Linked DNA regions of Syntrophobacter fumaroxidans MPOB. The protein of the gene in region 1 binds, or shares a complex with, the protein of each later gene. Links are inferred from orthologs where the notes say so. Each region holds a gene or a part of one and is shown on either strand. Other genes may lie near its edges. The genes, in order: dnaG and dnaB.

Region 1 (3,311 bases):
CGAAGCGGTTGCTGGAATCCTGTTCCATTCCGGTGATCGCATCGGGTGGGGTACACACCCTCCAGGACATAGAGGACCTCCTGCCCCTGGTTCCGCTCGGATTGCTCGGCGTCATAACGGGCAAGGCCATTTACAGCGGAACGCTGCGGTTTAAGGATGCTCTGGCCAGGGTGCGGGAAAAATGCGGGGGCGCAACGCCTTCTCCGAACCCGAGAAGAGGTGAATGATGGCACTCCTGCAGGATATCGAGCAGGCATTGAAAGACGGCATAAGGGAAAAGGACGAGAACAAGCGGAATGCTGTCCGGCTTCTGTTGACCGCCGTCAAGGTGAAGGAAAAGGAACTCCGGCGTCTTCCCAACGACATGGAAATACAGCAGCTGATTTCCACGCAGATCAAACAGCGCCGGGAGTCCGCGGAGCAGTATTCGAAGGCGAACCGGCCGGACCTGGCGGGGGTGGAGGAAGCGGAAATTGCGGTGCTTCAAGCCTTTCTCCCCGAGGCGCTGTCTCCGGAGTCCCTGGAACGGCTCATCGACGAAGTGGTCGCTGAAGTCGGTGCTCAATCCGCCAGGGATATGGGGAAGGTGATGAAGGCGCTCATGCCTCGTGTCGGGGGGCGCGCCGAGGGGAAAGCCGTCAACGAACTGGTGCGCCGCAAGCTTTCCGCGTGAGCCTCCGGCAGGAACGCCGATACGATATGCGGGCGGCCGTGGGTTGCTTTCCGGCTCAAGGGGGATATCGCCGGGGTCGGCGTCGGTCCGTCCGGGTCATGAAAAGAAATGCCTTGATTTGACGTTTTCCGCCGGATACAAATCAAAAGTTTCGCGCTCAGGGACGCGTTTACGTTGTCGTATCGTTATCAGGCATTACGGGGATTACGGGCTGTCACACGTGAATAGTTCCGGAATGGCCACTCTTGTGAAGCAGGCCGTTGACATTGTCGACGTGGTCGGACAGGTCGTCCAGCTGCGGCGCTCGGGCAACAGGCACCTGGGACTGTGCCCGTTTCATCAGGAGAAGACCCCATCGTTCCATGTCGATGCCGAAAACCAGCTTTACTACTGCTTCGGGTGCGGCAGCGGAGGGGACGTCCTCAACTTCGTGATGAAGCACAGGAACGTAGCGTTCGGGGAAGCCATCCGGTATCTGGCGGAAAGATATCACATCGCCCTCCCGGAACGCGACCATGTTGAAGGCGCCACGCCGGGCGCGATTGAGAGTGCCCGGAAGGAACGCGAAGAGCTCTACCGGATCCTCCGCTCGGCGGCGGATTTTTTTTATGACCAGCTGCATCACAGCCCGGAGGGAAGGATCGCGAGGGAATATATTGCGCGGCGCGGCCTGCCGGCGGAGGTCGTCGAAACGGAGCGGATGGGATTTGCTCCACAGAGCTGGGACAGCCTGTCCCGTCACCTGGCGAATCTCGGATATGATGTCGAACCGGGGATCGGGGCGGGGCTGCTGGCCCGGAGCACCGGTAAGGACAGAGTCTATGACCGGTTTCGCAACCGTCTCATATTTCCCATCCGGGACGAGGGAGGCCGGATCGTGGCTTTCGGCGGTCGAAGCCTCTCCGCGGACCTCAAGGACGAGCCGAAGTACCTCAACAGCCCCGAAACCGCCGTGTACCACAAGGGACGGTTGCTCTACCAACTGGCGAGAGCCCGCGAAGCATGCAGGCAGGTGCGGCAGACGGTCCTGGTGGAAGGCTACATGGACTTGCTGGCGTTCCACGCGCGAGGGTTCTTCCGCGTGGTCGCGACCCTGGGAACGGCCCTTACGCCTCACCAGGTTCGGATATTGTCCCGGATGTCCGACGAAGTCGTTATGGCCTATGACGGAGACGAGGCGGGAGACAAAGCGATGCTGAGAGGGCTGCCGCTTTTTCTGCAGGAGAACGTGGCGGTCAGTTGCGTGCGCTTTCCCGACGGTATGGACCCCGACGATTTCCTCAGGAGGGACGGGCTGGAAGGTTTCGAGAAACTGCTCCGAAGCAGGCAGGAACTGGGCGCTTACGCCGTCAAGAGAATCCTTGACGGCTGGGATGGAAGCGCAAGCGCGAGGCTGAAAATCGCTGCCGAATTGAGGCCGATTTTCGACGCCGTGCGCCAACCCCTGCTGAAGTCCGAGTATCTGAGGCTGGCGGCCGACCGGCTCTGCGTCTCCGAAGAAGTGTTGAATCAGCAGTTGCGCCACGACCGCCGCACGCCGGAAAGACCTTACTCCCGCTCCTACCGTACCCCCGTTCTTCCCGGAATCTCCGAAACGCAGACCCTCGAGGAAAAAATCCTTCGATTGCTCATCAGATACCCCGATCTCATCGAGCAAGCCGACAGCTCGGGCGCGCTGGAGTACTTCCAAGAACCGAAACTGCGTGCCCTGGCGATGGTGCTCGTTGGAACACCTCACGCTCCGGAGAGCGAATTCAATGCCTCCATCGTCTACGACGAGCTTGCCGATCCGGAATCCAAGGAGATGTTCACACGGTTCATGCTTGAATCCGCGGAACTTGCGGAACCGAGGGTGCAGCTTAACGACTGGTTGATCGCGCTGACGAGACGGGAGCTCAAACAGAGAAGCCTGGACCTGGACACCGCCCTTAAGGCGGCCGTCCGGGAAGGCGACTCGGATCGGGTCAGACACATCCTGGTGGAGATTCAGAACCTGAACTCCGCCAAGAAGAGGGATAAAGATTTACCGTACAACCTGTAGGAGAGAGAACCGATGACGGACAAGGAAACAAAGCAACGACGCGATCCCGCTTTGAGCAAGCCGGAGATGGACGATATCAAGCGTCTCATTACGGTGGGCAAGGAAAAGGGCTATCTCACGTACGATGAAGTCAATGAGGCCTTGCCCGAAGATCTGGTCTCTCCTGAGAAACTGGACGACATGATGATGATTTTTGATGAGATGGACATCGAGATAGTCGATTCGGAGCAGCAGGTCCAGGTGGTTCGGGAGACCTCGGGCGCGGATTCCGACTCCCTGCTGGAGGAAGAAGAAGATGAGCTGCAAATAGAGGCCGACGTCACGAGCCGTGTCACCGATCCGGTAAAAATGTATCTGCGTGAAATGGGACAGGTTTCGTTGCTCACACGCGAGGGAGAGGTTGAAATCGCGAAACGCATCGAAGCAGGAGAGCGGGAAATCTTCAACGCGATCATGGAATCTTCCATCGGCATCAAGGAAATCATGAACCTCAAGCACAAGCTCGAGGACGACAACGCCAGGGTCAGCGATGTTCTCCGGGAGGTGGACGACGAAATCACGGTGGAGGAGGAGACGGCCCAGAAAGAGCGGGTCGTC
Region 2 (3,287 bases), 2.4 Mb from region 1 along the record:
AGAGCGAGCGGGGGCCCCCCACCAGCACCATTTCCACCGTGCCGTCGCGGCCGATGAGAAGCCCGAGCCGGCGCCCGCATTCAAAGGAGAGGCGGGCAAGATCGCGGGCCAATTCGGGAGAGATCACCTGGCGCGGCGAAACCTTGCGGCGGTATAGTTTTTCAATGCGGTCGCGGATGCTGCTCTTGAGCCCGGCAGTGTTGCCATACGATTTTCGGATGAGCGTACCCCCTTTCCCAAGGAATGTGCCGACCGGTGCGTTGCCTCGGAGTTTAGATGCAAGGTCGCCTGGAAAATAGATTCCCGGGTGAGCCTGTTTTCACGCTTTGCGAGTGAAGCGCAGCCTCATGGACAATTGCGTTCAAGTCCGCAGCATCAGGCGGGAGGGCATAAAGCCCTCCCCTTGTACGTCTGACCGGCACATGAGTCCATACAAGGGTGGGATGCGCGACAGCGCGGCCCACGATCCCAATATCCTTGCCCCAGCGCTTGGCGCCATGAACGATCCGGAACCGACGTGTGAAACGTCCCCATTGAATAGGCTGGTGGCCGCACGCTTTCGCAGCGATCATAACGAGTGCGGGTGAACGGGACTCGGCCTGATCGTTGGCACGGAGGAACCATGCCCACCCTACGGTTCCGGACGGTGCCCGAGGTCAATCCCCGCCCGCGTCGCCTTCCGCCGGGCAGGCGCTGTGTGATCTTGAACGCGCCTCGGGATGGATGCTCCGATGGCTCACCATATTATTATATCCCTGATGCTCCAGGGAATGAAGCCTTATGCCGGAGCAATTCCACGCCCCCCGGCAGGTGGTTCGATCCGGGTGCAAGGGGCTGCCGGTACGGGCATGAGTTTTGATATTCACGATGAAAGGGCAAGATTTTCAAATCGGGTGTACAAGCTGATGTAGCCGAGCCGGATTTCTCCGGTGGGGCCGTTTCGTTGCTTTGCGATCAGGATTTCGGCGGTTCCCTTGTCGGGACTGTTGGGATTGTAAACTTCGTCGCGGTAGATGAAGGCGATCACGTCCGCGTCCTGCTCGATGGCTCCCGATTCGCGCAGGTCGCTCAGCATCGGCTTCTTCACCGATCGTTCCTCGACCTTGCGGTTGAGCTGCGCCAGGGCAATGACGGGGATGTTGAGCTCCTTAGCCAGCGCCTTCAGGGACCGGGAGATGTCGGAGATTTCCTGTTCCCTCCGTTCGGATTCCTTGCCCCGCATCAGCTGCAGGTAGTCCACCACCACCATTCCCAGGCCGCGGTCCGCCATCATCCGCCGCGCCTTGGCGCGCAGCTCCAGCGCCGAAATGGACGGCGTGTCGTCGATGTAAATGGGGACGTCCATGAAAGAACCCGCGGCGGTGAGCATCTTGGCGCATTCGGTCTGACTGAGAAAGCCGGTGCGGATCTTGTGCGAATCGACGCGGGCCTCGGCACAGAGCAGGCGCATGGCCAGCTGCTCCTTGCTCATCTCCAGGGAGAAGAACCCCACCGGAATGCCGCTCTCGACCGCGGCGTTCCGGGCGATGCACAATGCCAGGGCGGTCTTGCCCATGCTGGGCCGCGCGGCGATGACGATCAGGTCGGACTTCTGGAACCCGGCGGTGATCTTGTCGAGATCCCGGTAGTGGCTGGGAACCCCGTTTACCATGTCCCGCTGTTCCTGATAACGCTCGATGGACTCGATGCTCTTCTTGACGATGTCCTTAAGGGACGAGTAGCTGTTGCGGATGCGGTTTTCGGTGATGGAAAAAATCGAGGACTCCGCCTCGTCGAGAATCTCCTCGACGTTCTTCCCACCTCCATAGGACCATGAGCTGATTTCGTTGGCCGTTTGGATCAGGCGGCGCAGCAGGGCCTTCTCATTGATGATCCGCGCGTAGGTGGCAACGTTGCTGGCGGACGGCACGGCATCCACCAGCGATGCCAGGTAGGGCGCGCCTCCCACGGCTTCAAGCTGGTTTTTCTCGGCGAGCAGGGCGGCCGTGGTGACGAGATCGATCGGTTCGTTGCGTTCGAAGAGTTCCTGGATTGCGCGGAAAATGATCCGGTGCGATTCCCGGTAGAACTCATCGCCCTTGATGATTTCGAGGGCCGCGGGCAACCCGTCGTTATCGATCAGAATTCCCCCGAGAAGCGACTGCTCCGCCTCCAGCTGCTGCGGCGGAACCTTCTTGAGTTCTTCCGCGATGGCATCCACTTCGGCTACTCTTCTTTTTCAACCACGACACCGACGGTGGCCGCAATCTGAGCGTCCACGCGGACGGAAACCGTGAATTCCCCGAGTTGCTTGATGGGCTGATCGAGCTGAATGTCCTTGCGGGCCACGATGAAGCCCCGTTCCTCGAGCGCGCTCTGGATGTCGGCGGCACTCACCGAGCCGTACAGCTTGTCCTCGTCGGCCACTTTCCGGCGCAGCACGAGCTTGACCTGGTTGATCTTCTCGGCCACCGAAAGCATTTCCTGGCGAATCTTTTCGCGCTTGGCCGCCAGCACCCGCTTACGATGGTCCAGCTCCTTCACGTTCTTTCCGGTGGCTTCCAGAGCCAGTCCCTGAGGGAACAGATAGTTGCGGGCATACCCCGGGGCCACGTTGACCACCTGCCCGATCTGGCCCAGAGAAGAGAGGTTCTCAGTCAAAATCACTTTCATCATGTTCTCCTTGGAATGACTGGGGCAAGCCGTGCCGCCCCACAATATCCGTATCTTCCCGCGCGGCGGGATCGTCTCTTTTCGCCGCACGGCGGCAAACCGCTCAAGGGCTTTCCGCCGGCTTCCGGGTCAGGCGCCGAAAATCGCACCACAGGTCGAAGAGGCCCAGCAGGATCACGGCCATCGTCGCGAACTGCTGAAGCAAAACGATGCCGTAGCTGAGGAGTCTCATCGCCCGGGGCATCTTCCATCGCTCGAAGTAAAACCCCAATATGGCCAGACCCTGGAACAGGTACACGGTGGCCAGAATGAGCAGGAGGTTCAGTCCCACCACCGTGAGCGTCTTGCCCGGCACCAGCAGCATCACTCCGGCCGCGATCACTCCCCAGATCAAATGATCCGGAGCCTTCCATTCGAGCCACTGTCCCCAGGCCGGAAAGGGGAGCCGGGCCATGCGGCAGTAGCGCCTCGCGGCCACGACATTGAACCATGCCGCCAGCAGAGTGGTGGACACGGCCGCGCCCGGCAGGAGCTTGACCAGAAAGGGGACCATGTTTTGCAGGGATTGCTCGAGGACCTTCTTCTCCTCGCCTTCCCCACCGTACTGCTGCATGGCGGCACGAATGGAGTTGCGC

What was found.
Region 2: the proteins of dnaG (region 1) and dnaB are in contact, whole or in part, in a crystal structure (PDB 2R6A), measured with the Geobacillus stearothermophilus proteins. The link is inferred for Syntrophobacter fumaroxidans MPOB from one-to-one orthologs. Residues at the interface, in WP_049624496.1 of Geobacillus stearothermophilus: Lys456, Leu457, Leu458, Pro459, Ala460, Asn463, Ala464, Leu467, Leu535, Leu536, Ile537, Ala538, Gln544, Glu545, Asp548, Tyr549, His552; in WP_033016901.1 of Geobacillus stearothermophilus: Ser13, Glu15, Ala16, Gln18, Glu91, Leu92, Asp94, Ala95, Val96, Pro97, Thr98, Ala99, Ala100, Asn101, Tyr104, Tyr105, Ile108.

Annotation. Positions count from the first base shown.
Region 1 is NC_008554.1:1,498,908-1,502,218, reverse strand. Bases 319-3,311 are described here. They hold dnaG (DNA primase), read left to right. Parts: upstream 319-908; coding sequence 909-2,714; downstream 2,715-3,311. Other genes in these bases: rpoD (RNA polymerase sigma factor RpoD), read left to right, coding at 2,727-3,311; SFUM_RS06330 (GatB/YqeY domain-containing protein), read left to right, coding at 319-673. In the rest of the region: hisA (1-(5-phosphoribosyl)-5-[(5-phosphoribosylamino)methylideneamino]imidazole-4-carboxamide isomerase), read left to right, coding at 1-227; more of SFUM_RS06330, read left to right, coding at 224-318. UniProt on the Escherichia coli protein: RNA polymerase that catalyzes the synthesis of short RNA molecules used as primers for DNA polymerase during DNA replication.
Region 2 is NC_008554.1:3,906,282-3,909,568, forward strand. What follows is about bases 32-3,000. They hold dnaB (replicative DNA helicase), read right to left. Parts: upstream 2,201-3,000; coding sequence 863-2,200; downstream 32-862. Other genes in these bases: hflX (GTPase HflX), read right to left, coding at 32-127; rplI (50S ribosomal protein L9), read right to left, coding at 2,206-2,655; SFUM_RS16485 (YybS family protein), read right to left, coding at 2,756-3,000. Also shown: more of hflX, read right to left, coding at 1-31; more of SFUM_RS16485, read right to left, coding at 3,001-3,287. UniProt on the Escherichia coli protein: The main replicative DNA helicase, it participates in initiation and elongation during chromosome replication. Travels ahead of the DNA replisome, separating dsDNA into templates for DNA synthesis.